DNA from 2 places in the Mycobacterium seoulense genome. Region 2 is predicted to be linked to the other one. Evidence: predicted binding sites of a transcription regulator. Region 2 holds the regulator's gene; the other holds the start of a gene.
The links. The regulator LexA, encoded in region 2, represses DNA repair genes until DNA is damaged. The targets are predictions, from matches to a motif close to CGAACANNTGTTCG.
Positions count from the first base shown of each region.

Region 1: a site for LexA is predicted at 9,581-9,594, ahead of G6N37_RS24890 (error-prone DNA polymerase). Genes of this name have one in related genera too.

Region 1 is NZ_AP022582.1:5,321,172-5,336,579, forward strand. It holds gene G6N37_RS24845 (hypothetical protein) at 1-437, opposite strand, end outside; gene G6N37_RS24850 (nucleoside hydrolase) at 418-1,467, opposite strand; gene cmaA1 (cyclopropane mycolic acid synthase CmaA1) at 1,507-2,394, shown strand; gene G6N37_RS24860 (2OG-Fe dioxygenase family protein) at 2,431-3,174, opposite strand; gene G6N37_RS24865 (SDR family oxidoreductase) at 3,217-5,211, opposite strand; gene G6N37_RS24870 (histidine phosphatase family protein) at 5,261-5,974, opposite strand; gene G6N37_RS24875 (MaoC family dehydratase) at 6,057-6,929, shown strand; gene otsB (trehalose-phosphatase) at 6,926-8,059, opposite strand; gene G6N37_RS24885 (wax ester/triacylglycerol synthase domain-containing protein) at 8,101-9,444, opposite strand; gene G6N37_RS24890 (error-prone DNA polymerase) at 9,609-12,890, shown strand; gene G6N37_RS24895 (nitroreductase family protein) at 12,928-13,572, shown strand; gene G6N37_RS24900 (tRNA (cytidine(34)-2'-O)-methyltransferase) at 13,576-14,040, opposite strand; gene G6N37_RS24905 (class I SAM-dependent methyltransferase) at 14,058-14,663, shown strand; gene G6N37_RS24910 (sensor histidine kinase) at 14,916-15,408, shown strand, end outside.
Region 2 is NZ_AP022582.1:604,594-620,001, reverse strand. It holds gene G6N37_RS03070 (metal-dependent transcriptional regulator) at 1-165, shown strand, start outside; gene G6N37_RS03065 (DUF4192 domain-containing protein) at 181-1,239, opposite strand; gene sthA (Si-specific NAD(P)(+) transhydrogenase) at 1,350-2,765, shown strand; gene G6N37_RS03055 (trypsin-like serine peptidase) at 2,762-3,601, opposite strand; gene G6N37_RS03050 (proteasome assembly chaperone family protein) at 3,801-4,769, shown strand; gene G6N37_RS03045 (alpha/beta fold hydrolase) at 4,815-5,846, shown strand; gene G6N37_RS03040 (PhzF family phenazine biosynthesis protein) at 5,893-6,579, shown strand; gene G6N37_RS03035 (peroxynitrite isomerase) at 6,608-7,093, opposite strand; gene nrdR (transcriptional regulator NrdR) at 7,132-7,596, opposite strand; gene G6N37_RS03025 (LysM peptidoglycan-binding domain-containing protein) at 7,706-8,200, opposite strand; gene lexA (transcriptional repressor LexA) at 8,491-9,189, shown strand; gene G6N37_RS03015 (LGFP repeat-containing protein) at 9,214-11,463, opposite strand; gene G6N37_RS03010 (acyl-CoA dehydrogenase family protein) at 12,038-13,198, opposite strand; gene hflX (GTPase HflX) at 13,292-14,713, opposite strand; gene dapF (diaminopimelate epimerase) at 14,760-15,408, opposite strand, start outside.

The sequences.
Region 1 (15,408 bases), 810 kb from region 2:
GCCTGCGCCTGAGCCATCAGCCCGGCGCCGCCGGGCAGCGCGCCCACGACGGTGCGGGCCAACCGGTCGCGCCCGCTGACGCCGTCGGTCCTGGCCTTGCCGGCGCGCAGATGGCGCCAGCCCAGGCCCGCCCACGACGCCGCGACGGCGGCGTCGGTCACCCCGCCGCGGGCCCTCCGCCGATCGACCACGGCCAGGCCGAGCGCGCTGGCGGAGTGCACGGCGTCGACCCAGACGCCGGCCGCCAGCACCTCCGGGCCCGGGTTCACTCCCGACAGCAACGCCTGGCCGAGATGGCGAGCGCCCAGGATCCGGGTGACGACGAGCGCCTTGCGATCGACCTGCACCCCGTGGATGTGGTCGAGCACCTCGGACGGGGCGGCCAGCAGCACGGCGCCCCATCCCGCGCGCAGGACTTCAATGAGACGAACCTTCATGGAATAGGGGTAACCCGCGCGCGAAGGGCCCAACCCGTTCGATGTACCGGTCGAAGAAGGCCGCCGCGTCCACGTCGACGCCGATCAGCGCGTTGGGGTCCCGGCGGCCTGACCAATCGGTCACCGTCATGGCGCGGGTCAGCGTCCCCGTGAGTTCGATGTCCACCGTCGCGGGACGGGTGGTGACGAGCCCCGGATCCAGCGCCACGGCGGCGGCCAGCGGATCGTGCAGATGCGCCTGGTATCCGTGGCCGATGTCGTGGTAGGCCTCCAGGTAGAACCGCATCGCGTCCTCGATCACCCGGATCAACGGATTGGACGCCGTGGACCGGGTGCCGGGCTCGTCCTTGTCGCTCATCGGCGTCGCCGTCGACCCGGCGGCGGCCGCCAGCCTGGCGAGGTGATCCGGCGTCATCGCCACCTGGCGGGTCAGGTCCAGGCCGCACAGGATCGGAAGACGCTGTCGGCCAACGACTTCGGCGTCCCAGGCGGCCAGCACCTCTGCCGCGGCCTCGGGGTCCACGCTGATGTTCCACTCCGCGACCGCGGTGGTGTTGCCCCGGTGATCGTAGGAACCGCCCATGACGACCAGTCGGCGCAGCAGCCTCGGCAGCTCCGGTTCGGCGCGCAGCGCCAGCGCCAGATTGGTCAGCGGGCCGGTCGCGACGCCGATGAGCTCGCCGGGGAACGCGTGCGCGGCGCGCACCCAGGCGGTCGCCGAATCGTGGTCGGTGAGCCGGTGATCGGTGGGCGGCAGGTCGGCGTAACCCAATCCCCTCGGCCCGTGGACCTTTGACGGCAGGCGCATCGGTCCGGTCAGGGTTTCACCGGCACCCCGCGAGACCGGCACGCCGGTGACACCGCACAACTGCAGCAGGCCCAGATTGTTCTCGCAAACCTGCTGCACCGCAACGTTTCCCCCGGTGGAGGCGATGCCGACCACGTCGGCGTCCGGGCTGGCGAACAAGTAGATCAGTGCGAGCGCATCGTCGACGCCGGTGTCGACGTCGACGAAAACGGGCGACTTCATTGTGTCCAAGATACTCAGACCGGCGGTTAGGCTGTCACGATGCCAACGACGTCGGAGCCCCCCGAGGGGACAGATCTAACGCCGCACTTCGACGATGTGCAGGCCCACTACGACTTGTCGGACGACTTCTTCCGGCTGTTCCTCGACCCGACCCAGACGTACAGCTGCGCCTACTTCGAGCGCGACGACATGACGCTGGAAGAAGCGCAGATCGCCAAGATCGATCTCGCCCTCGGCAAACTCGGGCTGCAACCGGGCATGACCTTGCTGGACGTGGGCTGCGGTTGGGGCGCCACCATGATGCGCGCCGTGGAAACCTACGACGTCAACGTCGTCGGCCTCACCCTCAGCCGCAACCAGGCCCATCACGTCGAGCAGTTGATCGCCGAGTCCGACAGTCCCCGCTCGATGCGGATCCTGCTGCAAGGCTGGGAGCAGTTCGATGAGCCCGTCGACCGGATCGTGAGCATCGGCGCCTTCGAGCACTTCGGGCACGAACGCTACGACAAATTCTTCAGCCTGGCGCATGGCCTGCTGCCCGACGACGGGGTCATGCTGCTGCACACCATCACCGGGCTGCACCCGACGGAGATGGTCGAACGCGGCATGCCCTTGTCGTTCCTGTTTGCCCGCTTCGTCAAATTCATTGTCACCGAGATCTTCCCGGGCGGGCGGTTGCCGTCGATACCGATGGTGCAGGAGCGCGCGACCGCGAACGGCTTCACCGTGGGCCGCGTGCAATCGCTGCAGCCGCATTACGTGAAGACGCTCGACATCTGGGCCGCCGCATTGCAGGCGCACAAGGACCAGGCCATCGCGGTGCAATCCGAGGAGGTCTACGAGCGGTACATGAAATACCTGACCGGTTGCGCCGAGATGTTCCGCATCGGCTACGTCGACGTCAATCAGTTCACGCTGCTCAAGTAATTCCCGGCGCACCGCGCGGGCGGCCACCGGGACCTACTACGGCCAGGCCGAGGCGAAGGTGATCACCAGGACGTCGCGCTGCGCCGGGCCCGAGCCGTCGATCGGCCGGATCGGGGAGACGCCGTGCAGGGTGCGGCGGTCGTCGCCCAGCATCAGCGTGCCGGGCTCGGCCAGCGTCGTCGCCAGCAGCTGCCGGCCGTCCAGGTCGCACACCGCGCTCTCGCCGCCGATGGCGTTGCGCCGCCCGACCAGCAGCGAGCTGACCAGGGTGACGCCGTCGCGGTGCATGCCCTCGGGCGTGGGATGGCCGCCCTCGTCCGTCAGCGACCGAATCCGGAACGGATGGACCTTGACGTTCCACTCCGCCACCTCGTCGAGGGCCGCCGCCACCCGGGCCAGCAGCCCGATCAGCTTGTGCAGCAAGGGATCCCGGGCAAACGCATCCGTCAGCGGTTCGAAGTCGCGGTCCCTGCCGACGTAGAGGGGGTTGGAGTCCTGCGGCTGCACGAACGTGGTCCTGGGCATCGGGCGCAGCACGCCATCGCGCAACGAGTACCGGCCATACCGGCGCATTCGCTGCACACCGAGCTCGGCCGCGTAGGGGTCCGGGCCCAGCTGCTGCCAGTGCCGGGCGAACCGGGTCCACTCCTCGCGGGCCGCGCCGAGGCTGCGCGTTACGTCGAGCGAGGACATCACCGCGGCGCCCGTCGTGGCGACCAGCCGGGCCGCGGCGGCCACCGGGTCGGCGTCCGCCCGCTTCTCGGTAAGAGTCCGGGTCATCGCGCCGGAATACCGCAATCGGATGGGGTTGAAACGCCTGACCTACCAGTGCACGCCGGGCACCAGCCGCACCAACCGCTTGACTCCTCGCGGTGTCCGGATGCCGGCGGTGACCGCGCGGACGGGCCGCCTCGGCTTGCGTCGTGGCGGGGGAGCCGCGGCCGGTTCGGTGGGCAGGCCGCGGGCGGCGGCCGAGTCGGGGTAACCCAGGTAGAGCTGGTGCAGGATGCGCCGGGACGTCCGCGGTGCGAAGTAGTTGCCGGCCTCGGCGAGCGTGCCCAGCGGGGTGTCGATGCGCGCCGGCTTCTCCACCAGGGCCCGCACCACCATGGCGGCGGCCCGCTCCGGGCTGATCGCGGGCACCGGGTTGAGCCGGTGCGACGGCGCGATCATCGGCGTACGCACCAGGGGCATATGGATATTGGTGAACGTGATGTGGTCGGACAGCGTCTCCGAGGACACCACGTCGGCGAACGCGTCCAGCGCCGCCTTGGTGGGCAGGTAGGAGCTGTACTTGGGGTTGCGGGCCTGCACCCCGGCGCTGGAGACGTTGACCACGTGGCCGAAGCGGCGCTCGCGCCAGTGCGGCAGCAACGCCAGCACCATGCGCACCGCGCCGAAGTAGTTGACCGCCATCACCCGCTCGTAGTCGTGCAGGCGGTCGGTGGAGTTGACCACCGAGCGGCGGATCGACCGCCCGGCGTTGTTCACCAGGTAGTCGACGTGGTCGAACCGGCCCAGGATGTCCTTGATGGTGTGCTCGACCGAGGTGGAATCGGTGACGTCGCAGGTGAAGGCGTGCGCGTCGCCGCCGCCCGCGCGGATCTCGGCGACCAGTTGGTCCAGCGCGTCGGCGTTGCGGGCCAGAGCGAAGACCGTCGCGCCCTTTTCCGCCACCGCGATCGCCGCCGCCCGGCCGATGCCGCTGGAGGCGCCGGTGATGATGACGTGCCGCCCGCGCAGCGGATCGCTGCGCCGGGCGCGGTCGGGGTCGAGGTGTTCGGCCCAGTAGCGCCACAGCTTGGGGGCATAGCTGGAGAACTCGGGTACGCCGATTCCGCTGCCCCGCAGCGCTTCCCGGGTCTGGTCGCTGACGAAGGTGGGCTTGAGGTCGACGAGGTCGAAAACCTCGGCCGGGATCCCGAGCTGGGTGGCGGCCATGTTGCGCAGCACCCTGGCCCGACCGCGCACCTTCAGCACCGGTGCGGCCACCGAGCCGGGCAGCGACCCGCGCGCCGGCGGTAGCCCGGCCGCCTTCGCGACACCGCGGTAAATGCCGCGCAGCCCAACGGTTTTCGGGGCGGTGAGGTGGAACGCGCGGCCGTCCAAGCCGTCGATATGCATGAGCGCGACGAGCGCGTCGGCGACGTAGTCGACCGGCACGATGTTGGTGCGGCCGGTGTCGGGCAGCAGGATGGGCGTCAGCGACGGCAATGCCGCCAACTTGGCCAGCACGCCGAAGAAGTAGTACGGCCCGTCGACCTTGTCCATCTCGCCGGTGCGCGAGTCGCCCACCACCACCGCCGGGCGGTAGATCCGGTAGCGCAGCGCGGGCGCCGACCGCACCAGCAGTTCGGCTTCGAACTTCGTCCGGTGGTACGGGGTCGGCAGTCGCTGGCCGACGTCGAAGTCGTCCTCGGTGTACTCGCCGGGGTGCTCGCCCGCCACGGCGATCGAGGACACGTGATGCAGCGTCGCGCCCAGCCGTTGCGCCAGCTCGATGACGGCGCGGGTGCCCTCGACGTTGGTGGCCCGCTGCTCGGCTTCGCCGGCGGTGATGTCGTAGATGGCCGCGCAGTGCACGACATGGTCGATGCGGCCCAGCTCGGCGAGGGTCTCGTCGGTCAGCTCCAGCTCCGGCAGCCCCGCGACCAGTGGTTTGACCCGCTCACCCCACGCGGACGCGAGCCGTTCGAAGTGGCCCAGCGACGGCCGCCGGACCAGCACCCACACCTGTGCGTCGGGCCGGGCTTCCAGCAGGCGACCGACGACGTGGCGCCCAATAAACCCGGTACCGCCGGTAACGACATACCGCATGCAGCCATCGTGGCGGCTGGGGGCCACCGCGTCAACCGTTCCCCGCGCGTCAGCTGTGGAAGTCGCGAATGCCGTCCCAGTCCACCAGGGTCCAGCCGGTCACCGGGTTACCCGTGATCACCACGCGCCCGATGTTGGGCAGCGGGTGGCTGGTCAGCAGGGTGTCCTTGGCGTTCTTGGTGTTCATCAGCGTCCAGTACTCGATGGCGAACTTGTGCGAGAACAGCACGGGATTGTGCTGGCCGCTGGCGTAGACCTTCTGGATGGCCGCGGTGAACCTGTCGTTGAACTCCTTGCCGTTGATCGACCCGGGGATGCTGTCTTGCACGTCGCCCCTGAGCCAGTCCGCCGGCGCCAGCAGGTATGTCGCGCCCTCCTGGGCAACCGGCTTGCCCTCGAACCAGCCGGCGTTGATCTCCTGGATGCCTTGCAGCACCTCGACCTGCTTGCCCAGCTCGGCGGCCAGCGGCGCGGCGGTCTGCTGGGCTCTGGCCATGGTGGAGGCGTAGACGCCGTCGTAGTCCTTATGACCCGCCTGATGGGCGACCTGCTGGGCCTGCCCCTTGCCCTCGGGGCTCAGGCCCGGGCCCGGCACCGAGGTGTCGATTATCCCGCCGGCGTTGGCTTCGGACTCGGCGTGCCGGATGAACGTCACCGTGATGCTGCGTGCCTGCGGCGATCCGCCACAGGCGCCGACGATTACGGCCGCGGTGAGAACCGCGACGGCCTTCGAGACGGTCCGGACCAAGCTGCGCTTCGGCATGTCGATAGCCTGCCCTGCCGACGGTATCGGTGGGAAGGGTTTGCGATGGTTGAGTGGGAAAATACTTCAGAAGGAGACTCAGATGGCGATTGACCCGAGTGCCGTCGGCGCGGTGACCGAACCGATGCTGTTCGAATGGACCGACCGGGACACGCTGCTGTACGCGCTCGGCGTCGGCGCCGGCCTCGACGACCTGTCCTTCACCACCGAGAACAGCCACGGCATCGACCAGCAGGTGTTGCCCACCTACGCGGTGATCTGCTGCCCGGCCTTCGGGGCGGCCGGCAAGGTCGGGACGTTCAACTGGGCCATGCTGTTACACGGCTCGCAGGAGATCCGGCTGCACGCCCCGCTGCCGCCCGCCGGGAAGCTGTCGGTGGTCACCGAGGTCGCCGACATCCAGGACAAGGGCGAGGGCAAGAACGCGATCCTGGTGTTGCGCGGCCGGGGCACCGATCCCGACTCGGAGAAGCTGATCGCCGAGACGCTCACCACCCTGGTCATCCGCGGCGAGGGCGGGTTCGGGGGCGTGCCGGGGCAGCGGCCGGTGGCCCCGGAGATCCCCGACCGCGAGCCCGACGCCCGGGTCGCGCTGCCCACCCGGGAAGACCAGGCGCTGATCTACCGGCTTTCCGGTGACCGCAACCCGCTGCACAGCGACCCGTGGTTCGCCCGGGAGATGGCCGGGTTCCCCAAGCCGATCCTGCACGGGCTGTGCAGCTACGGGGTGGCGGGCCGCGCGCTGCTCGCCGAGCTCGGCGGCGGGGTCGCGGCCAACATCACCTCGATCGCGGCGCGGTTCACCTCGCCGGTGTTTCCCGGCGAGACGCTGACCACGCTGATCTGGCGCACCGAACCGGGCAAGGCGGTGTTTCGGACCGAGGCCTCGGGCGCCGAGGGTTCCGGCCCCCGCGTGGTGCTCGATGACGGCGCGGTGGAATACGTCCAGGCCTAGCGGGACAGCTGGCCCGCCAGGCGGGCGGTGAACTCGCTGGCCCGCGCGGGGCTGTCCAGCGCGAACTCCGCCGCGGTGGCCCGGTCGCCGTCGTCGTAGTGCCGCACCAGGATTGGCACGCCACCATCGTGGATCGCGTCGAACGCGTCCTCGTCGGTGATGTCGTCGCCGAGATAGACCGGCGTCCGCAGGCCGGCCTCGGCCTCGGTCAGGTGATCGAGCACCCAACGCAGCGTCTTGCCCTTGTCCCAGTCCAGGTCCGGGCGCAGCTCGATGACCTCGCGGCCGGTGGTCACCCGGAGCCCGTCGCGCCGGCCCGCCGCGCGCACCGCGGCCGCCACCTCGCCGACCCGGTCACGCGCCGCGTTGCGGTAGTGCACGGCGACGCCAAACCGCTTGTGCTCCACCACCACACCCGGGACGGAACCGAGTCGCTCCCGCAGCTCGCCGGCCGCGCGCTCCAGCACCGGCACGGCCGTCGCGGCGGCGTCGTTCTGGTGGTGCGCGCCGTCGGGCGCGGTCAGCTCGAAACCGTGACTACCGGCATACCAAATGCCTTGCACCCCAACCCGCTTCGTTACATCGGCCAGATCACGGCCCGACAGCACCGCGACCGGGCACCGGGCGGCCAGCTGCTGCAGCGCCTCGGTGGCGCCGGCGACCGGGGTGGCGGCATCCGGGTCGTTGACGATGTCGGACAGGGTGCCGTCGAAGTCGAAGAACACCGCCGGCCGGCGCGCGGCCAGGTCGTCGAGGGCCGTCAGCGCGTCGGGCAGCTGCGACATCCGCCGGTCCCCGGTGCGCACGGTCACCTCGCGGGGGTCCGCGACGACGGCGTCCGCGCCGGCGCCTCGCAGCGCGTCGCCATGTCCGGTGTCGACGCCGATGACCAACGCGAACCCGCCCGCACGTGCGGCCTCGACGGCCGCCTCGTCGGTGGTGACGACGACGCACCGCCCGGGTCGGGCGCCCAGGTCGTCGGCCGCCCCCGACAGGCTCTCGGGGGAGGAGAAAACGGCGGTGGCCACCCCGACCTCACGCAGCCGCCCGTCCAGGGTGGGTTCGGATGCGTCGAAGAGCACCGCGTCATGGCGGCGTGGGTCGATGACGACCGGCCCCGGCTGTGGCATGACCCAACCTTCTCACGGTGGCCGGACCGGCCGGGAGCGGGTCAGTGCCGCGCTTGTCCGGGGAACGGCGGGCGCGGCCCCGGCGCGCGGCCGGGGAACGCGCGCGGCGATCGCTTGCGGCGGCGACCGCTGAACAGCAGGACCGAGTCCTGGCTGAGCGCAACCAGCCGCGCCATGCCCAGCTCGATCCCGGCGGCCAGCTGCTTGACATCGAACGCGGCGCCGGGTTCGGCGGTGATGCCGAACACGAGTTCGTCGCCGTAGCTCAGCACCGCGACCCCGGTGCTCAACTGAACGGCGGTCGGCGGGATGGGCAGCACGCGCTCCATCGTCTGGCCCATCAGGCGCAGCCGGTACCGGGGTCCGGGCACGTTCGTCGTCAAGGTCACGATGGCGCGCTGCGGCAGCCGCGACAGCAGTTCGATGACGTTGTCCCGCACCACCGTCGGCAAGGAGTTGAGCGCCGACTCGACGATGCCGCCGGTGTGGGGCGGGGGAGTTGTCTTGTCATTCCACCTCGTCTGCACCGCGCGCAAGCGCTGGACCGGGTCGTCGTGTTCGACCGGCAGGTACGGCGAACGGGCGGGCGTCGGCACCAGGGCGCGCAGCGAATCCGCCCGCGGCTCCTCGCCGCGGCCGAGCAGCACCGTCCGGAAGCCCTCGGTGGTGGCGGCCAGCGCGACGTCGTTGATGGTGACACCGAACCGGCGGCAGACGCGGTCAACGTCGGCGATCGGGACCCGCACCGTGGCGTAGCGGCGCAGGACGGCGGCCCGGTCCTGCGTCCGCAGCGCGGGCCAGACCGCGGCGAGCACGGCGCCGGTCGCGGTCCACGACGCCCGCCACAGCGCATCGGCCCAGCCCTCGCGCCGCCTCGACGGTCGCGAAAGCTGCTTGTCCACAGGGGTGTTCACGAAGGCGTCGTCGTCGGCGTCGTCGCACAGCCTGGTGAGCAGGTGCGCGGGTGAGCTGCCCCCCAGCAGGCGGTGATGGGTCTTCATCAGGATCGCCCACCGGTTACCTTTCAGGCCCTCGATCACCCAGCACTCCCACGGCGGACGGTCCGGGCGCAGGGGCCGTTCGAGGGCGTGGGAGATGGCCCCGGCCAGCTCGGCGTCGTCGCCCGGCCGGGGGATCGCCACCCGGTGCACGTGCTGGGCGAGGTCGAATTCCGGGCAGTCGACCCAGTCCTGATGCGGCGGGTGCGCGCGCGGCAATTGCGTGCAGCGCGGTATCGTCCGAATGCGTTCGGCCAGAAGGCGACTGAGGCGCAGGTAATCGGGTGCGCCGTCCACGATCGCCACGGCGCCGATCGCCAGGCCGGCGTGCTGGTCGGGATCCCGCGCCGTCAGGAATGCCGTATCCAGTGCCTTCACCTGCGCCATGCTCGCCCCCGCCGAAAATTTCGCCTGGTTACCAGTGTCTGCCCGGTCCCTGCGCCCGCGGTAGGCGCGCGGCGTTAAGAGCTTGTTTAGGAGTTGAAGATCGGTTTAACAACCGTTGTCCCGGGCCGCGGCAATTCGAACACACATTCGATAGACTGTCGGCCGTGGGGTGGTTCAACGGCCCGCCGAGCTGGGCGGAAATGGAGCGGGTGCTCAACGGCAAGCCCCGCCATGCCGGCGTGCCGGTGGTGCCCGGGGAAGACGCCCCCCTGTCGCCCAAGCGCGGAACGTACCGGCCGCCGGACGACACCCGGGCGCCCCGCTCGTCCGTTCCATACGCCGAGCTGCACGCGCATTCGGCGTTCAGCTTTCTCGACGGGGCCAGCACGCCGGAGGAGCTGGTCGAGGAGGCCGCCCGGCTGGGGTTGCGCGCGCTGGCGCTGACCGACCACGACGGCCTGTACGGTGCGGTGCGGTTCGCCGAAGCGGCCGCCGAGCTCGACATTCGCACCGTGTTCGGCGCGGAACTGTCCCTGGGGCGCGGGGCCCGCACCGAGACGCCGGACCCGCCCGGCCCGCACCTGCTGGTGCTGGCCCGTGGCCCGGAAGGCTACCGGCGGCTGTCGCGTCAGCTGGCCGCCGCGCACCTCGCCGGCGGCGAGAAGGGCAAGCCGCACTACGACTTCGACGCGCTTACCGAGGCCGCCGGCGGGCACTGGCACATCCTCACCGGGTGCCGCAAAGGCCATGTCCGCCAAGCGCTTTCCAATGGCGGTCCGGACGCGGCGGAGCAGGCGCTGGCCGACCTGGTGGACCGTTTCGGCGCTGGCCGGGTCAGCGTCGAGTTGACTCACCACGGCCACCCGCTCGACGACGAGCGCAACGTGGCGCTGGCCGCCCTCGCGCCGCGCTTCGGCGTCGGCGTCGTCGCCACCACCGGGGCGCATTTCGCGGGGCCGTCGCGGCGCCGGCTGGCCATGGCTATGGGCGCCATCCGGGCCCGGCAGTCGCTCGATTCGGCCGCGGGGTGGCTGGCCCCGCTGGGCGGCTCGCACCTGCGGTCCGGCGACGAGATGGCCCGGCTGTTCGCGTGGTGCCCCGACGCGGTGGCCGCCGCCGCCGAACTCGGTGAACAGTGCGCGTTCGGGCTGGCGCTGATCGCCCCGCAGCTGCCGCCGTTCGACGTGCCCGACGGGCACACCGAGGACAGCTGGCTGCGGCAGCTGACGATGACGGGGGCCCGCGACCGCTACGGGCCGGCCGATGCCGCTCCGCGCGCGTACACCCAGATCGAACACGAACTGAAAGTCATTGCGCAGCTGACGTTTCCGGGCTACTTCCTGGTGGTGCACGACATCGCCCGGTTCTGCCGCCAGAACAACATCCTGTGTCAGGGCAGGGGGTCGGCGGCCAATTCGGCGGTCTGTTACGCCCTCGGGGTCACCGCGGTGGACCCGGTGGCCAACGAGCTGCTGTTCGAGCGGTTCCTGTCACCCGCCCGCGACGGCCCACCCGACATCGACATGGACATCGAGTCCGACCAGCGGGAAAAGGTCATCCAGTACGTCTACGACCGCTACGGCCGCGACTACGCCGCCCAGGTCGCCAACGTCATCACCTATCGGGGCCGGATCGCGGTGCGCGACATGGCCCGCGCCCTGGGCTTCTCGCAGGGGCAGCAGGACGCGTGGAGCAAGCAGCTCGGCCACTGGGACGGGCTGGCGGATTCGCCCGACGTCGAGGGCATCCCGCCGCCGGTGGTCGACCTGGCCAACCAGATCCGCAACCTGCCGCGGCACATGGGCATTCACTCCGGCGGCATGGTGATCTGCGACCGGCCGATCGCCGACGTGTGCCCGGTGGAGTGGGCGCGCATGGAGAACCGCAGCGTCCTGCAGTGGGACAAGGATGACTGTGCGGCAATCGGTTTGGTGAAGTTCGACCTGCTCGGGCTGGGCATGCTGTCGGCGCTGCACTACGCCATCGACCTGGTGGCCGAGCACAAGGGGATCGACGTGGACCTGGCCAGGCTCGACCTCTCCGAGCCGGCGGTGTACGAGATGCTGGCGCGCGCCGACTCCGTCGGCGTGTTCCAGGTGGAGTCGCGCGCGCAGATGGCGACCCTGCCGCGGCTGAAGCCGCGGATCTTCTACGACCTGGTGGTCGAGGTCGCCCTGATCCGGCCCGGGCCCATCCAGGGCGGGTCGGTGCACCCCTACATCCGGCGGCGCAACGGGCTGGACCCGGTCGTCTACGACCATCCGTCCATGGAGCCGGCGCTGCGAAAGACGCTGGGGGTGCCGCTCTTTCAGGAGCAGCTGATGCAGCTCGCGGTCGACTGCGCCGGCTTTTCGGCCGCCGAGGCCGACCAGCTGCGCCGCGCGATGGGCTCCAAGCGTTCCACCGAGCGCATGCGGCGGCTGCGCGGCCGGTTCTACGACGGCATGCGCGCGCTGCACGGCGCCCCCGACGAGGTGATCGACCGGACCTACGAAAAGCTGGAGGCCTTCGCCAATTTCGGCTTCCCGGAGAGCCACGCGCTGAGCTTCGCGTCGCTGGTGTTCTACTCGTCGTGGTTCAAGCTGCACCACCCGGCGGCGTTCTGCGCGGCGCTGCTGCGGGCGCAGCCGATGGGTTTCTATTCGCCGCAGTCGCTGGTGGCCGACGCGCGCCGGCACGGCGTCACGGTGCACGGCCCGGACGTCAACGCCAGCCTGGCGCACGCCACCCTCGAGAACGCCGGGACGGAGGTACGCCTGGGGTTGGGCACCGTGCGTCACATCGGCGACGATCTCGCCGAGCGGCTGGTCGAGGAGCGAAACACCAACGGCCCGTTTGCTTCCCTGCTGGACCTGACGACCCGGCTGCAGCTCTCCGTGCCGCAGACCGAGGCGCTGGCGACGGCCGGGGCTTTTGCCTGCTTCGGCATGTCCCGGCGCGAGGCGCTGTGGGCGGCCGGGGCGGCCGCCACCCAACGCCCGGACCGGTTGCCGGGCGTGGGCTCGTCGTCGCATGTCCCGGCGTTGCCCGGGATGAGCGAGCTGGAGCTGGCCGCCGCCGACGTGTGGGCCACCGGCGTGTCCCCGGACAGCTACCCGACGCAGTTCCTGCGGGCGGACCTGGACGCGATGGGGGTGGTGCCCGCCGAGAAGCTGCTGTCCGTACCCGACGGCGACCGGGTGCTGATCGCCGGCGCGGTGACCCACCGGCAGCGGCCCGGGACGGCCCAGGGGGTGACGTTCCTCAACCTCGAGGACGAGACGGGGATGGTCAACGTGCTCTGCACGCCGGCGGTGTGGGCGCGGCACCGCAAGCTGGCCAACACCGCGCCCGCGATGCTGGTGCGCGGTCAGGTCCAAAACGCCAGCGGCGCAGTCACCGTCGTCGCCGAGCGGCTGGGCCGCATCACCCTGGCGGTCGGCTCGCGCTCGCGCGACTTCCGGTGAGCCCGTGCGCCATCAACCGCCTCGGTAGTCTCCAGGCATGACCCTCAACCTGTCCGTCGACGAAGTCCTCACCACCACCCGCTCGGTCCGCAAACGCCTCGACTTCGACAAGCCCGTCGGCCGCGACGTGCTGATGGAATGCCTCGAACTGGCGCTGCAGGCGCCCACGGGATCCAATTCGCAGGGCTGGCAATGGGTGTTCGTCGAGGACGCCGAGAAGCGGAAGGCGATCGGCGACGTCTACCTCAAAAACGCCCGGGACTACCTGAGCGCGCCGGCACCGCAATACGGCGAGGGGGACACCCGGGGCGAGCGGATGGGCAAGGTCCGCGACTCCGCGACCTACCTCGCCGAGCACATGCACGAGGCGCCCGTGTTGTTGATCCCGTGCATCGAAGGCCGCGACGACCAGACGCCGTTGGGCGGGGTGTCGTTCTGGGCCTCGCTGTTCCCCGCGGTCTGGAGTTTCTGCCTGGCGTTGCGCTCCCGCGGGCTGGGCTCGTGCTGGACGACGTTGCACCTACTCCGCGACGGCGAGCGGCAGGTGGCCGACGTGCTGGGCATTCCCTACGACAAATACAGCCAGGGCGGCTTGTTCCCGATCGCCTACACCAAGGGCACCGACTTCCGCCCCGCCAAGCGGCTGCCCGCCGAGCAGGTCACGCACTGGAACGGCTGGTAAGACCTACACCGCCCCGTCATAGCCGTGTTGCCGCCACGCCTCGTAGACCGCGACGGCCGCGGCGTTGGACAGGTTCAGTGATCGGCGGCCCGCGAGCATCGGGATGCGCACCCGCTCGGTGATGTGCGGATCGGCCAGCGTCGTGGCGTCCAGGCCCGTGGGCTCGGGCCCGAACAGCAGCACGTCGCCCGCCCGGTAACCGACGTCGGCGAACGAGGTGGCCGACTGCGCGGTGAAGGCGAACACCCGCGCCGGCGAGAGCGCGTCCCACGCGGCCTGAAGCGACGGGTGGACGGTGACCGACGCCAGGTCGTGATAGTCCAGCCCCGCCCGCCGGAGCTGCGGCTCGGACAGGTCGAACCCCAGCGGCTCGACCAGATGCAGTTCGCAGCCGGTGGCCGCCGCGGTCCGGATGGCGTTGCCCGTATTCGGGGGGATGCGCGGGGAGTAGAACATCAGCTTGAACACAACGCGATAATGGTCGCATGGTCGAGCAGAGCCTCTGGATGCGGAAAGTCGCTGCCGATCCCGGACACTCGCACTGGTATATCGAGCGGTTCCGCGCCATGGTCCGGGCCGGCGACGATCTGGCCGGCGAGGCCCGCTTCGTCGACGCGATGGCGCCCCGCGGCGCCCGGATACTGGACGCCGGTTGCGGACCCGGCCGGCTGGGCGGGTACTTGGCCGCCGCCGGTCACCACGTCGTCGGCGTCGACGTCGACCCGGCGCTCATCGAGGCGGCCGAGCAGGACCACCCCGGCCCGCGCTGGCTCGTCGGAGACCTCGCCGAGCTGGACCTGCCCGCGCGCGGCATCGCCGAACCGTTCGACGTGATCGTGTCCGCCGGCAACGTCATGGCGTTCCTCGCCCCGAGCACCCGGGGCCGGGTGCTGAGCCGGCTGCGGGCCCACCTCGCGGACGACGGCCGGGCGGCGATCGGCTTCGGCGCCGGCCGCGACTACGAGTTCGCCGAGTTCCTCGGCGACGCGGCGGCGGCCGGGTTCGCGCCCGATCTGCTGCTGTCCACCTGGGACCTGCGACCGTTCACCGATGACTCGGATTTCCTCGTCGCGGTCCTCCGCCCGGCCTAGGTTTCCGGCGGCCCCTGTTTGCCAGGGCCGTCCGCCCGCGCGCGGGTTCACCTTGGAGGGGCCTGTCTGCTCAGTAAGGATTGTGGTGAGCTGGGCCGCGGGCTGTCATACTCGTCGGATTGCCACGTTGACGCGCTCGCGCCCATCTGGCGTGGCACGGGTGGATAAAGCAGGAAGTCTCATGAGCCTCTCGTTTTCTCGAGCGCTGAGCGTCAGCGCAGCGGCCGGTCGCACGGCCGTGACGACGTGACCATGTTCGCCCGCCCGGCCAACCCGGCCGAGGCGGCCGCCCCCGACACCGCACAGCCGTCCGGCGCCGTCGCGGCGCCGGGCAAACGCCCGCCGGCCTGGTCGCTGAGCAACTGGCCCGTCGGGTGGAAGGTCCTGGCGATCGTGCTCGTCCCGCTGCTGCTGGCGACGGTGTTCGGGGCGCTGCGCATCGAGGGCGCGATGGCGAACTCGAGTGGTCTGCGGCTGGCCGCCGCCCGCGCCGACGTGGTCCCGGTGATCACCAAATACATGTCCGCCCTGGACGTCGCCCTGGTGGCGGGCAGCACGGGGCGCGACGTCGAAGGGGCCAAGAAGAACTTTGAGGCGCGCAAGTACGAGCTGGACACCCGGCTGCGCGACACCGACGTGAGCCCCGAGGTCCGATCGGGAGTCAACAACCTGCTCGACGGCGGTCAGATGCTGGTGAACAAGGCGTCCGACACCGGCCTCGGCTTACGGGAGCGGGTGACCCTCT
Region 2 (15,408 bases):
GGCGACATCGACCTGATCACCCGCCTGAAGGACGCCGGCGTCGTCCCCAACGCCCGGGTGACGGTCGAGACCGGCCCGGCCGGGGTCACCATCGTCATCCCGGGCCACGAGAACGTCACCCTGCCGCACGAGATGGCGCACGCCGTCAAGGTCGAGAAGGTCTGACCGCTCGGCGCCGGGTCAACATGCCCGGCGGCCGAACGCCCGTCGCGGCGGTATCCGCACACCGAGCTCTTTGGCCAGTCGGTAGCCGGTGAGCGCCAGTTCCCGGATGTCCTCGGGCCGCAGCCCCGACTGCAACGCCGTGTCCAGCATGCCCGCCATCCGGTGCTCGGGCTCGCAGCGCAACGCGGCCTCCAGCGATACCCCGGCCAGCGGACCGTCGCCGCGGGCGTAGGCGCTGAACGCCAGCAGCGCCAGCGCCTCGGCCCGCCAGGGCGCGGGCAGGGTGCGCGCCAGCAACGCCCACAACGACTCCGCCGCCCCGGCGTTCTCGCCGACCGCCAGGGCATAGAAGATGTCGCGCACCTGCGCGTCGGTCAGGGCGCAGGCCAGCTTCGCCAGCTGGGTCTCCGACAGCGCCTCGCCCGCGGCCACCCGCATGGCCGCCGCCAGGGCGTGCCTGACGTCGCTGCGTGCGCACCGGCCCGGGTTCGCGCGGTGGGCCGCCCGGCGCCTGGTCGCCTGCCGGTCGATCACCGCGGTCAGCCCGGCGCTCCGCGCGATGTCCTCGACCGCGATGACGGCCTGCAGGTCGGCGCGCCGGGCGTAGAGCCGCCGGCCGTCGAGCACCGCCGCGGCCGCCAGCGGCGACGCCGAGGGATCGTCGACCGGGCCGCTCGAACCGCAGCCGTCCACACAATGCCAGCGCCCGCCGAGCGCGACGCGGTCGACCACGTGCGCGGCCCACAGCTCGATGTCGTGTCGCGACAATGACTTTGCCAGCGCGTCACACAGCTGCCGGTATTCGTCGTTGCACCCGGGACAGTGCGCACCGTCCGCGTCGACGATCACCGCGATGGCGGCGTCGGGCCGGGCCGCGGCGGCGACATCAGCGAGGTGGCCGACCCGGGCGGCGAGCTCCTCGGAGAGGTCGACCCGCATCACCGCCCCGAGGTCACCGCCATCCAAAGACACCAATACCAATGAATTTTCGGGAACAAAGCCGAGAACGGCCGGCAGCGCGGCGATCAGCGCGCCGGGTCGGTTCAGTGTGAAGTCAGGTCGATGCGTCGTCATGGGCACCACGCTGACGGTCCCCGCCGTCAGCCGGCGCTCGCAGAACGGGCCGAATCCCGCGCTTGTGCATGAACCCAGCACTGTGAGTTCCGCTGCTCTACTGTTAGCCCATGAGTTCGGCGCAAGAGTACGACATGGTGGTCATCGGTTCGGGCCCCGGCGGGCAGAAGGCAGCCATCGCCTCAGCCAAGCTCGGCAAGTCCGTGGCGATCGTCGAACGTGGCCAGATGCTCGGCGGCGTGTGCGTCCAGACCGGCACCATCCCGTCAAAGACGTTGCGCGAGGCCGTCCTTTACCTGACCGGGATGAGCCAGCGCGAACTGTACGGCGCCAGCTACCGCGTCAAAGAGAAGATCACCCCGGCCGACCTGCTGGCGCGCACCCAGCACGTGATCGGCAAGGAAGTCGACGTGGTGCGCAACCAGCTGATGCGCAACCGCATCGACCTGTTGCTGGGCCACGGGCGGTTCGTCGACCCGCACACCATCGAGGTCGAAGACCCCTCCCGTCGCGAAAAGCTAACCGTCAGCGGCAAATACATCGTCATCGCGACCGGCACCCGGCCGGCGCGGCCGTCCGGCGTCGAGTTCGACGAGGAGCGGGTGCTCGACTCCGACGGGATCCTCGACCTCAAATCGCTGCCCGCGTCGATGGTGGTGGTCGGCGCGGGGGTGATCGGCATCGAGTACGCCTCGATGTTCGCCGCGCTGGGCACGAAGGTCACCGTCGTTGAGAAGCGGAGCGACATGCTCGACTTCTGCGACCCCGAGGTCGTCGAGGCGCTGAAATTCCATCTGCGCGACCTGGCGGTGACGTTCCGGTTCGGCGAGGAGGTGACCGCGGTCGACGTCGGCTCGGCGGGGACCGTCACCACCTTGGCCAGCGGCAAGCAAATTCCCGCGGAGACGGTGATGTATTCCGCCGGGCGGCAGGGCCAGACCGACCACCTGGACCTGCACAACGCCGAGCTCGAGGCCGACAACCGCGGTCGCATCTTCGTCGACGACTTCTTCCAGACCAAGGTGCCGCACATCTACGCCGTCGGCGACGTGATCGGCTTCCCCGCGCTGGCCGCCACCTCGATGGAACAGGGCCGGCTGGCGGCCTACCACGCGTTCGGGGAGCCGACCGACGGCATCACCGAGCTACAGCCGATCGGCATCTACTCCATTCCCGAGGTCTCCTATGTGGGGGCCACCGAGGTCGAGCTGACCAAGAACGCCATCCCCTACGAGGTGGGGGTGGCCAGGTACCGGGAACTGGCCCGCGGCCAGATCGCCGGCGACTCCTACGGGATGCTCAAGCTGCTGGTGTCCACCGAGGATCTCAAGCTGCTGGGCGTGCACATCTTCGGCACCAGCGCCACCGAGATGGTGCACATCGGGCAGGCCGTCATGGGCTGCGGCGGCACGGTCGAATACCTGGTGGACGCGGTGTTCAACTACCCCACTTTTTCCGAGGCCTACAAGGTGGCGGCGCTCGACGTGATGAACAAGGTGCGCGCGCTCAACCAGTTCCGCCGCTAACAGCTGTCGTCGAGTTCGCCCGGAATCGGGTCGCCGGGACCGCCGGCGTCCGCGCGGGCCAGCAGCTGCGCCGTCTGCGCGTCGAACGGGGCCGAATACGACACGTTCGCGGCGCACCCACCGCGCTCGAAACCGCCGATCACCCCGGTGAGCGTGGTACCGCTGACCCAGGGCGCGCCGCTGGTGCCGTCCACCAGCCCCTCGCACGGGAACGACGGGAACCCGGCCTCGGTCAGCGACGTGCTGGCCTGACACCCGATGGGTGTGCCGCCGACGCCGGCCGGATACCCCATCACGGTGACGTGGCTGCCGGGCGGCGGGGTGGTGCCCAGGGTCAGCGCCAGGCCGGCGCGCGACTCGACCGAACCGCCGGCGTCGTTGCTCAGCCGTGCGATCGCATAGTCCGCGTTGGGATCCTTGCTGGCGGTCCAGCGGGGGTCGAGGTAGACGGCGTCGGCCTTCCACACGTCGGCGGGGCCGGGCGGCGCGTCGCCGGCGAAGCCGGGCACGAAGGTGATCTTGGACGCCCCGGCCAGGCAGTGCGCCGCGGTCATCATGAGGTTGCCGCCCGTCGAATGCACCACCGAGCCCGTGCACACGTGCAGCGGCCCGCCGTCGATGAAGATGGCGCCCACGCGCTTGTCGGGGTCCACCGGCCCCGCCACCGCCTTTTGCTGGGGCTGACCGAGCCGTTGCACGGGCGCGCTGCTCCGCGGCGGGGGCGCCGGCGGGGCCACCGCACGATCGCCCGGCGGCCGCTTGCATGACGTCACTGACGTCGCCACGGCGACCACCAGGCACAGCATCACGGTCGGTACGCGCATCGCGTTCATCATGCCTGACACCCGCGCGGCGGGCCGACTTCAACGCGTCGCGCCTCGCCCGACCTGCCGGCAACTCGCACTGGCCCACCCCCGACGTGTTCTCTCCTGGATTAAACGCGAACTTCACATTGCTGTTTGATATTGATGCCCACTGATTCGGGGGACACTGGTAGGGCACCCTGGAGAAACCCCCGAGAGGAGGCGATCGGCGATGGCACACGACCCGCAGGAGCCGGACTACCAACCGGGACAGGCCGGCATGTACGAACTCGAGCTGCCGGCGCCGCAGCTGTCGACGTCGGATGGCCGAGGCCCGGTGCTGGTGCACGCGTTGGAGGGTTTCTCCGACGCCGGTCACGCGATCCGGCTGGCCTCTTCGCATCTGAAGGCGGCTCTGGACACCGAGCTGGTCGCGTCCTTCGCCATCGACGAATTGCTGGACTACCGGTCGCGGCGGCCGCTGATGACGTTCAAGACCGATCACTTCACCAACTATGACGAGCCGGAACTGAGCTTGTACGCGTTGCGCGACACCATCGGAACCCCGTTTCTGTTGCTCGCCGGCATGGAGCCGGATTTGAAGTGGGAGCGCTTCATCACCGCGGTGCGCCTGCTGGCCGAGCGTCTGGGCGTGCGGCAGACCATCGGCCTGGGCACCGTCCCGATGGCGGTCCCGCACACGCGGCCCATCACGATGACGGCGCACTCCAACAACGCCGAGCTGATCGCCGAGTTCACGCCCTGGATCTCCGAGATCCAGGTCCCGGCCAGCGCGTCCAATCTGCTGGAGTACCGGATGGCCCAGCACGGTCACGAGGTCGTCGGCTACACCGTGCATGTCCCCCACTACCTGACGCAGACCGACTACCCGGCCGCCGCCGAGGCCCTGCTCGAGCAGGTGGCCAAGATCGCGTCGCTCGAGTTGCCGCTGACGGCGTTGACCGAAGCGGCGGCGGTGATCCGGGCCAAGATCGACGAGCAGGTCGAGGCGAGCGCGGAGGTTGCTCAAGTGGTGACCGCGCTCGAGCGCCAGTACGATGCCTTCATCGACGCTCAGGAGAACAGGTCGTTACTAACTCGGGACGAGGACCTGCCTAGCGGCGACGAGCTTGGCGCAGAGTTCGAGCGATTCCTCGCCCAGCAGGCGGAGAAAAAGCGGGACGACGACGACCAGGTCTGACCTTTCCACCCGGCCTCATCGCGGCCCGAGACCAAGGTTGGCGACATGAGCGAGCGGAAGCGCAAGAGCACTCTCCGCCCGGTGCGTGAGGTCGCCGCCCCGCGGCTGGAGTTCCGCACCATTCATGGCTACCAGCGGGCCTACCGCATCGCCGGTGACGGGCCGGCGATCCTGCTGGTACACGGCATCGGTGACAACTCGACGACGTGGAATACCGTGCAGGCCAAGCTCGCCCAGCGGTTCACCGTCATCGCCCCCGACCTGCTGGGCCACGGACGATCGGACAAACCGCGCGCCGACTACTCGGTCGCCGCCTACGCCAACGGGATGCGCGACCTGCTCAGCGTCCTCGACATCGAGCGGGTGACCATCGTGGGGCACTCGCTGGGCGGCGGGGTCGCCATGCAATTCGCTTACCAGTTCCCGCATTTGGTGGAGCGGCTGATCCTGGTCGGCGCCGGGGGCGTCACCAAGGACGTGAACTTCGTGTTGCGGTGGGCCTCGTTGCCGATGGGCAGTGAGGCCCTCGCGTTGCTGCGACTGCCCCTGGTGCTGCCGGCCGTCCAGATCTTCGGGCGGGTGCTGGGCACGATGCTGGGCAGCACGGGGTTGGGCCGCGACCTGCCCAACATGCTGCGCATCCTCGACGACCTGCCGGAGCCGACGGCCTCGGCCGCCTTCAGCCGCACGTTGCGGGCGGTGGTGGACTGGCGCGGGCAGATCGTCACCATGCTGGACCGCTGCTATTTGACCGAGGCCATCCCCGTGCAGATCGTCTGGGGCGCCAAGGACTCGGTCGTCCCGGTAGGGCATGCGCGGATGGCCCACGCCGCCATGCCCGGCTCCCGCCTGGAGATTTTCGAAGGCTCCGGCCACTTCCCCTTCCACGACGACCCGGCCCGCTTCATCGACGTGGTCGAGCGCTTCATCGACAGCACCGCGCCCGCCGAATACGATCAGGCCGCCCTGCGCGCGTTGTTGCGCACCGGCGGCGGCGAGAAGGCCGTCACCGGGCCGGCCCCCACCCGCGTCGCCGTGCTGAACGCCATGGATTCCGACGAACGCAGCGCGACCTGAACCACCTTGGTCGGTGCCGGCGCGGCCGGGGCCGTACAGTCGGGCCATGGATATCGACGTCACCGTGTTGCGGGTGTTCACCGATCCGGACGGGAATTTCGGCAATCCGCTCGGCGTCGTGGATGCCCGCCAGGTCGGACCCGCCGACCGGCAACGGCTGGCCACGCAATTGGGCTACAGCGAAACGGTTTTCGTCGACGTTCCCGCCCCCGGGTCAACCACGGCGCACGCCAGCATCTACACCCCACTGATCCAGATCGCGTTCGCCGGACACCCCACCGTCGGCGCGGCGTGGTGGCTGCGGGAGAACGGGACGCCCATCAACACGCTGCAGGTGTCGGCCGGGCTCGTGCAGGTGAGCTACGCCGCCGAGCGCACCGGCATCAGCGCGCGCTCGGAGTGGGCGCCCGAGGTCGGCCTCCACGAATTCGCTTCGGCCGACGAGCTTCTCGCCGCCGACCCGGGAGACTTTCCCGACGACACGGCGCACTACCTGTGGGCCTGGACCGACCAGGCCGCCGGATCGCTGCGCACCCGCATGTTCGCCGCCAATCTCGGAGTGCGGGAAGACGAGGCGACCGGCTCGGCCGCGATGCGCATCACCGACTACCTCAGCCGCGACCTCCACGTCACCCAGGGCAAGGGATCGATCATCGAGACCACCTGGAACGCGGAGGGCTGGGTGGGGGTGGCGGGGCGCGTCGTCAATGACGGTGTGCGGCATCTGAACTGACCCCGGGGCCGGCCGCCCCCGCGCGGGCTCAGCCCTGCCGGTGCAGCACCGCGGCGAGGTGGTGCTGCACCGGCTGCCCGACCGCACCCATCCGCACCGAATACGAGAGCTCGTCGCCGTCGATGCGGAATGAACGGCCCAGCGCGGTCACCTCTTTGGCGGTCGGGGTCAGCCCGACCTCGGTTGTGGACAGCTCGATTTCGATCAGGGCGCCGGTGACCGAGTACGTGCCCACCTCGATCTCGGTGATGCCGCTCGGATGGGCCAGGACCAGTTCGACGTGACCGGGCTGCGGCACGCGCAGGTACCCGGTCTCTGCGTGCAACGGCTTGCCGTCGGCCGGCGCCTTGGTCTTTTGCGCGTACGCCAGAAACGGCTTGCCGACGTGGGAGAAGACCACTTCTTCCAGATAGTCGAAGGGCTGGATCGTCGGGTACTCGCCCGACCCCCGGCCGGCCCAGGTCCCGAGGAGTGGTGCCAGGGCCGCGAGATCGGGATGCAAGTCGATAGGCATGAAAACGAGCCTAGGCCCGAACGGTGTGGGCCGGGCCGTCAGCTCGGGGTGGTGACCTGGCGGTGTTCGCGCAACGCCTGAATCTCGCGCTCGAAATCGTCCGCGGACTCGAACGAGCGATACACCGACGCGAACCGCAGGTAGGCCACCTCGTCGAGGTCGCGCAGCGGACCGAGGATGGCCAGGCCGACCTCGTGGCTCGCGACCTCCGGGGACCCCGCGGCGCGCACGGTGTCCTCGACCTGTTGGGCGAGCAGGTTCAGCGCATCGTCGTCCACCTGTCGGCCCTGGCAGGCCCGGCGGACACCGCTGATGACCTTTTCCCTGCTGAAGGGTTCGGTGACTCCGCTGCGTTTGACCACGGCCAGCACCGCGGTCTCCACGGTGGTGAAACGCCGTCCGCACTCGGGGCACGATCGGCGGCGCCGGATGGCCTGCCCCTCATCGGTTTCCCTCGAGTCGATCACCCGGGAATCGGGATGACGGCAGAACGGGCAATGCATGACCGCTCCTTCGCTGTGCCGACTACCAGGTACCGCAGCACTTCGAGCGTACCCGTGCGGTTACCCGCCCGCGCATACGCGGCCGGTAAGCGGTCCGGCACGGCGGTCGTCAGCCGACCGGGGCGATCAGGGTCTGACCGGCGAGCACACTCGGCGAGTTCATGTCGTTGAGCTCGCGGATCCGGTCGGCCACCTGGCGGGCCGGCGCGTCGGGCGCCACCCGGTGCGCGACGTCCTGCAGCGACTCCCCCGCCTCGACCCGCACGACGGCCAGCCGGTCGGGCACGTGCGCGGCCGAACTCCCGGAGTCGCCGTTGAGCACCTGACCGACGTTGCCGACGAGGCCCAGCCACAGGGTGATCGCACCGGCGGCCAGCGCCAGCCAGACGGTGGTGGCCACCGTGACGGGGCGCTTGCGGTGGGGCGCGGCCGACATCGCGACGCCGGTGCGGTGGTAGCGCATGGGCGCGCCGGCCGGTCGTGAGGGGACGGGGCGGCGCGAGCGGGCCAGCACGTCCCGGCCGTAGCCAAGGCCCTGGACCGGTCCGTTGACCGGACGCCGGGGGCTGCCGGCGCGCGGCGCCAGCGTGTGGATGGTTGTCATCTGCGTTCCTCCGGTCAACTAAATTCGCTCAGCTGTTCGACTGTATCGCTCGTGTGTTCGATATCCGAACATGTGAGCGAAGCGTGTCGCACGAGTCGAACGCTAGACCACGCCACCGACAAGTCCGTGGCCGCCAGAGCTGACATGCGGCTGAAATACCCGATCCACCGAAGAGTTACACCTTTGTGATTAACGATGTCGATGGGCGATTCCATCCCCCGTCCGCCACCGCGACACGCTAGTCGAACACATGTTTGATTCTTGGGCGCTGTGGGGCTACATTCAGTGCCATGAGCGACAGCAACGACACCTCATCGGCCGGCGCGGGCGGTCGACTGCACGCCGTCGATTCATCACTGACCGAACGGCAACGCACCATCTTGAACGTCATTCGCGCGTCGGTCACCAGCCGTGGCTACCCGCCGAGCATCCGGGAGATCGGCGACGCGGTGGGCCTGACGTCGACATCGTCGGTGGCTCATCAACTGCGCACGCTGGAACGCAAGGGATACCTGCGTCGCGACCCGAACCGCCCACGGGCGGTCGACGTCCGCGGCGCCGATGACGGCGCGGCGGCGCCGGCCACCGATGTCGCCGGGTCGGACGCCCTGCCGGAGCCGATATTCGTCCCGGTCCTGGGGCGCATCGCGGCCGGCGGCCCCATCCTCGCCGAGGAAGCCGTCGAGGACGTTTTCCCGCTGCCGCGCGAGCTGGTCGGCGAGGGCACGCTGTTCCTGCTCAAAGTCGTCGGCGACTCCATGGTCGAGGCGGCGATCTGCGACGGCGACTGGGTGGTGGTGCGACAGCAGAACGTCGCCGACAACGGCGACATCGTCGCGGCCATGATCGACGGGGAAGCCACCGTGAAGACGTTCAAGCGGGCGGGCGGTCAGGTGTGGCTGATGCCGCACAACCCCGCGTTCGACCCCATTCCCGGCAATGACGCGACCGTGCTCGGCAAGGTCGTCACGGTGATCCGCAAGGTCTAGCCCCGTCGCGCGGTTCCGCCCGGCTCAGTCCGCCTTGACGAAGCCGTTGGCCTGCGCCACTTCCTCACTGGACAGCCAGATTTCGGCGAGCGTGTCGTGATAGAGCTCGCTGCCCGGCGTGTAGTACAGCCCGAAGCGGGCGCTCGCCTTGATCGGGTATCCGTCGGGCGCCTGGTAGGGATCGTCGAGCGGCAGGTGGATGGTCGGGCGCCCGGCCGGGCCGGCCCCCGCGCTGTCTTCGTCGTCCGCGGCCGCGTGCCGCCCGCCGCGCTGCTCGGATGCGACGACCGCCGGCGCGACGGCCTCCGGAGCGGCGGCCTCGGCCTCGGCAATGTCCGCGGGGACGTGCGGTACCGCGACGTCCGGGTACTCGGCCTCGGGTGGGGCGGCATCGGCTGCACCGCCGTCGAATCCGGCGTCCGCGGGCGCGTGCGGCACCGCGACTTCCTCGGCCTCCAGGTATTCGTCGTCGGCGTGGTCGGTGTCGCGGTAGGCGGGCTCATGCTCATCGCCGGCGTACTCGGCGCCGGCATAGTCGGCGTCGGCGTAATTCGCATCGGCGTATTCGGACTCGCCGTATTCGGCTTCGCCGCGTTCAGGTTCGGCGTATTCGGCTTCGCCGTATTCGGCTTCGCCGTATTCGGCTTCGGTTTCGGGGTAGCCGGCCTCCGACAGGTCCGCAGGCGTGACGACGGAGAAGGAGTCGGTGTCCACCGCGTCGGGGTCCTCCTGCTCGCCCGCGAATGGACCCTCGTCCGCGCCGCCGCGCCGCCAGCTGACCCGCCCGGCGGCCTCGGCTTCGGGGGCTCCCGGCTGGTGGCCGAACTGTTCGGTGGTGACGTCCTCGTGCCCCCAATGCTGGTCGCCCACGGCGTCGTAGCCGCCGGCGAGGTCGGGGTGCGGCTCGTAGCCGGCACCCTCCTGCGCGGCACGACGCCGACGCCATCCGAAGGCCAGCAGCCCCGCCAGGACGATCAGCACGACCACCGGAATGACGGCCAGCAGCCACCACGACTGCCACGTGAACTTCTTGGGATGGGCGGGCGTCGCCGAATTGCTCGGCTGGTTCTGGCCCGACACCTGCAGGCCGGAGAGCAGCGGCGCGAGGTTGGCCGGCTCCGTGCTGAACGTGTTCTTCGCCCGGTTCCAGGAGATCTTGCCGCCGGCGAACTGCTGGGAGACGACGTCGCCGTCGACGGCCTGGTCGCCGACGGGAGCGCCCAGCTTGCCGGCCGGCCCGCGGAGCTTGTCCCACGCCGCCTTCATGGCCCCGCGCACCACGAACGCGCCGTGCTCCGAAGTCCAGAAGATCACCGGCTTGTCGGCGCCGGAGAAGGTGACGACGCGGCTGGACGGGATGCCGCCGTCGGACTCGGTGGCGGTGGGGAAACCCAGGTCGCTGCCGGCGGGTCCGCCCAGCGACTCGTACTTGGCCAGGATGTTGCTTTCGACGGCGTTGGCGCCGGTGGCCGGGCTGAAGTACACCTTTCCGTTGGCGAAGTCCTGGGCGATCCCGTCGCCGCCGATCGGATATTGCGCGCCCTTCTTGACCCCCAACGGCCCATTGGGGCCGCCGGCCGCTCGCCACGCCATGTTGATGGCCGCGGTGGGGTCGATCGCGACCTGCAGGCCCTTCAGTTGGTCGGCCAAAGCCGGGGGCTCGGTGGTGAACTGCTTCGTCTGCCTGTTCCACGAGACCTGACCGCCGCTGAACTTCTGGGCGGAGACCTCGCCGTTGTACGTTTCGTCGCCGACCGGGACCCCGAGCACGCCGCCCGAACTGCCGAGCTTGTCCCAGGCGGCGTTGATCGCGCCGCGCACGACGAACGCCCCGTGGTCGGGCGTCCAGAAGATCACCGGCTTGTCGCTCGCCGAGAAGGTGGCCACCCGGCTGTCGGGTCCGGCCAGGCCGGGCACTTCGTTGATGGCCGGGAACCCCAGATCGCTGCCGGCGGGGCCGCCCAGCATCTCGTATTTGTCCAGGATGGGCCCGTAGACGAATTTGGCACCGGTCGCCGGGGTGAAGAACATCTTGCCGCCGTCGAAGTCGAGCGCGAAACCGTCGCCGGCCGGGTACACGTCGCCCTTGCGGGCGCCCAGAGGCGAACCGTCACCGCCGGCCTTCTCCCACGCCGCCATCATGGCCGCCTCGGCGTCGCCGATGGGCGACGCCGCCGCGGGGGGCGCCAGCAAGGCGGCGGCAATTGCTGCGGCGGTCAAGCTGACCAGCGCGCTCCCGACCAGCCTGCGCATGTGACCTCTCTGCCCGTTCACCAAGCCTCCCAGCCGACGGCTATTCCCCTATCAGCGGCTACGCCCGCGCCTGCACAGCCGGCGAGCGAGCCGCGGTACGACCGCGGGGAAACAACCCCGTTCCGAACCGCATTTTTGCCGGGCTCGCATAACTTTGCTCCAGCCAACGAAAAATGCGAAGTCAGATCACGAATATTACAAAAACGGATACCACGCCGATGTCGAAATGATGCCGAGCCACGCTCAAATCGCGGCCAACCCCGCCGTCGCTCGCCCGATGATCGGGAAATCGCGCCGTAATCCGCGGCCGACCACCGCGTGTGCAATAAGGAACGGCCGCCGTCCTGCGTGACGATCGGGCGCCCGCGGGCGGCACCGAACTTCACCAGGTGCCCCGCGGCGTCGTGCTTTTCGGCTCGACGGTCTGTCATTACCCGGGCGACGTACCCGAAACACATGTGCCGACGGTACGTGAGGCCATTAACTTTGCCACGATCTACCCGGGAAAACGGGCCGCGTCGCGGGCACCGATCCGGTTTGCCGTAACCGTTGCGAATTGGCCGGCCGATGGCGTTGCCGACCAACGGTGTTAGGGCTAGACCCCCAGGCTGCGGCCGATGATCTCTTTCATGATCTCGGTGGTGCCGCCGTAGATGGTCTGCACCCGCGCGTCCAGATAGGCACGGGCAACGGGGTATTCGCGCATGTAGCCGTAACCGCCGTGCAGCTGCAGGCACCGGTCGATCAGGTGTACCTGCTTTTCGGTGGAGTACCACTTGGCCATCGCCGCTTGTTCGGCGGTCAGCTTCTTGTCCAGGTGCAGCCGGATGAACTCGTCGACCATCATGCGCACCACGGTGGCCTCGGTCGCCAGCTCGGCAAGCACGAAGCGGCTGTTCTGGAAGCTGCCGATCGGCTTGTTAAATGCCTTGCGCTCCTTGGTGTATTGCAGCGTCTGCTCGAGCACGTGCTCCATCGCCGCGGCCGCCATGATGGCGATCGAGATCCGTTCCTGCGGCAGGTTCTGCATCAGGTAGATGAACCCCATGCCCTCCTGCCCCAGCAGGTTTTCGGCGGGCACCTTGACGTCGGTGAACGACAACTCGGCGGTGTCCTGTGCGTCCAGCCCGATCTTGTCCAAGTGGCGGCCGCGTTCGAAGCCCTCCATGCCGCGTTCGACGACGATCAATGAAAAGCCCTGCGCCCCTTTGTCGGGATCGGTCTGCGCGACCACGATCACCAAGTCGGCGTTGATTCCGTTGGTGATGAACGTCTTTGCGCCGTTGAGCACGTAGTGGTCACCCTGCTTGACCGCGCGGGTCTTGATGCCCTGCAGGTCGCTGCCGGTTCCGGGTTCGGTCATCGCGATCGCGGTGATGAGCTCGCCGGTGCAGAACTTCGGCAGCCAGCGCTGCTTCTGCTCCTCGGTCGCCAGGGCCAGCAGGTACGGCGCCACGATGTCGTTGTGCAGGCCGAAGCCGATGCCGCTGTAGCGACCGGCGGTGGTCTCCTCGGTGATGATCGTGTTGTACCGGAAGTCGGGGTTGCCGCCGCCGCCGTATTCCTCGGGCACCGCCATGCCGAGGAAGCCCTGCTTGCCGGCTTCGAGCCACACGCCCCGGTCGACGATCTTGGCCTTCTCCCACTCGTCGTGGTGGGGCGCGACATGACGATCGAGGAAGGCCCGGTAGGACTCGCGGAACAGCTCGTGCTCCGGCTCGAAAAGCGTGCGCTGGTACTTGACGGCACTGCCCATGTGGATGACCTCCGGCGACTGGGAACTCTGTCGCCCAACATATACCAACCAGACGGTTGGTCGGCAGACGGCGGGGTAGGGGCGCCGCGGAGATCAGCGGGCGGCGAACTCTTGCAGGCGCCCGGCCAGCGCCACCGGGACCCGGGCCTTGATCCGGGTGCCGTCGGGGTGGTGCTCCTGCTGCTGCACGCGCCCGTCGGCGTGCAGCCGGGCCACCAGGTCGCCGCGGTGGTACGGAATCACCACGTCCACGGCCGTGTCGGTGGGAACGGCGAGCTCCCCCATCCGGCGCCGAAGCGCGTCGATGCCCTCGCCCGTGCGTGCCGAGACGAACACCGCGCCGGGCAGCGCGTGCCGAAGCTTGGCCAGGGTGAGGCCGCTGGCGGCGTCGACCTTGTTCACCACCAGCAGCTCGGGGGGCGGGTCGCCGTGATGGTCGGCGATGACCTCGGAGATCACTTCGCGCACCGCATTGATCTGGGCCACCGGGTTGGCGTCGGAGCCGTCGACCACATGCAGCAACAGGTCGGCGTCGACGACCTCCTCGAGCGTGGAGCGGAACGCCTCGACCAGCTGGGTGGGCAGGTGGCGGACGAATCCGACGGTGTCGGTGAGCACCAAAGGGCGACCGTCAAGGAACTCGGCGCGGCGGGTGGTGGGCTCCAGCGTGGCGAACAGCGCGTCCTGCACCAGGACCCCCGCCCCGGTCAGCGCGTTGAGCAGGCTCGACTTGCCGGCATTGGTGTAGCCGACGATGGCGACCGACGGCATGTCGCTCTGTAGGCGGCGGCTGCGCTGGGTGTCGCGGACCTGCTTCATGTCCTTGATCTCGCGGCGCAGCTTGGCCATGCGTTCGCGGATGCGGCGGCGGTCGGTCTCGATCTTGGTTTCACCCGGACCGCGCAGGCCCACGCCTCCCCCGCTGCCGCCGGCGCGGCCACCGGCCTGCCGGGACATCGACTCACCCCAGCCGCGCAGCCGCGGCAGCATGTACTCCATCTGGGCCAGCGATACCTGCGCCTTGCCCTCCCGGCTGGTGGCGTGCTGGGCGAAGATGTCGAGGATCAGCGCGGTGCGGTCGATGACCTTGACCTTCACCGCCTTCTCCAGCGCGGTCAGCTGCGCCGGGGACAGTTCACCGTCGCAGATCACCGTGTCGGCGCCGGTCGCCAGCACCACCTCGCGGAGCTCCTGCGCCTTGCCCGAGCCGATGTAGGTGGACGGGTCGGGCTTGTCGCGGCGCTGGATGAGCCCTTCGAGCACCTGGGAGCCGGCGGTCTCCGCGAGGGCGGCCAGCTCGGCCATGCTGGCCTCGCTGTCGGCGGCGGTGCCGTCGGTCCACACGCCGACCAGCACGACGCGTTCCAGCCGGAGCTGGCGGTACTCGACCTCGGAGACGTCGGTGAGCTCGGTGGACAGACCGGCGACGCGGCGCAGCGCAGACCGTTCCTCCAGGGCGAGTTCGCCGGTGCTTGGCTCCGCGGGAGCGTGATGTTCGAATTCAGGTTGTGTCATAGGCAATACACGATGATGCACGGCGGATCGGCGTCGTGCACTTGAATTAACGCTCCTGCGCGTTCCACCATTCCTCGCTGACCTCGCCGTGCGCCACCAGTACCGAGGGACCCCGCAGGTAGCTGGTGGCGTCGGTGATGGTGACGACGACGTCGCCGCCGGGGACCCGCACCGTCAGGGTGCCGGTGGCCGCGCCGGCGGCGGCCAGGGCGGCCACGGTGGCCGCGACCGTGCCGGTGCCGCATGAGCGCGTTTCGCCCACGCCCCGCTCGTGCACCCGCATCCGCACCGCGCCGTCGGCCGGTGCCGTCAGGACTTCGACGTTGACGCCGTCCGGGAACTGGGCGTGGTCGAATGCGACCGGCGCCGCCACGTCCAGCGTCGCCAGCTCCTCGGCGGTCAGGTCCGGATCCACGCACGCCAGGTGGGGGTTGCCCACGTCGACCGCCAGGCCGGTGAACCGACGGCCGCCGACGAGCGCGCTACCCGGGCCGAGCGTGTTGGCCTTGCCCATCTCGACGCTGATGTCGGCGCGGACCGCATCGGCGCGGTGCACGGTGACCGGCCGGGGGCCGGCGAGCGACCCGACCACGAATTCGTCGCGGGCCTCCAACCCGCTGGCCCGCAGGTAGTGCGCGAACACCCGGACGCCGTTGCCGCACATCTGGGCGAGCGAGCCGTCGGCGTTGCGGTAG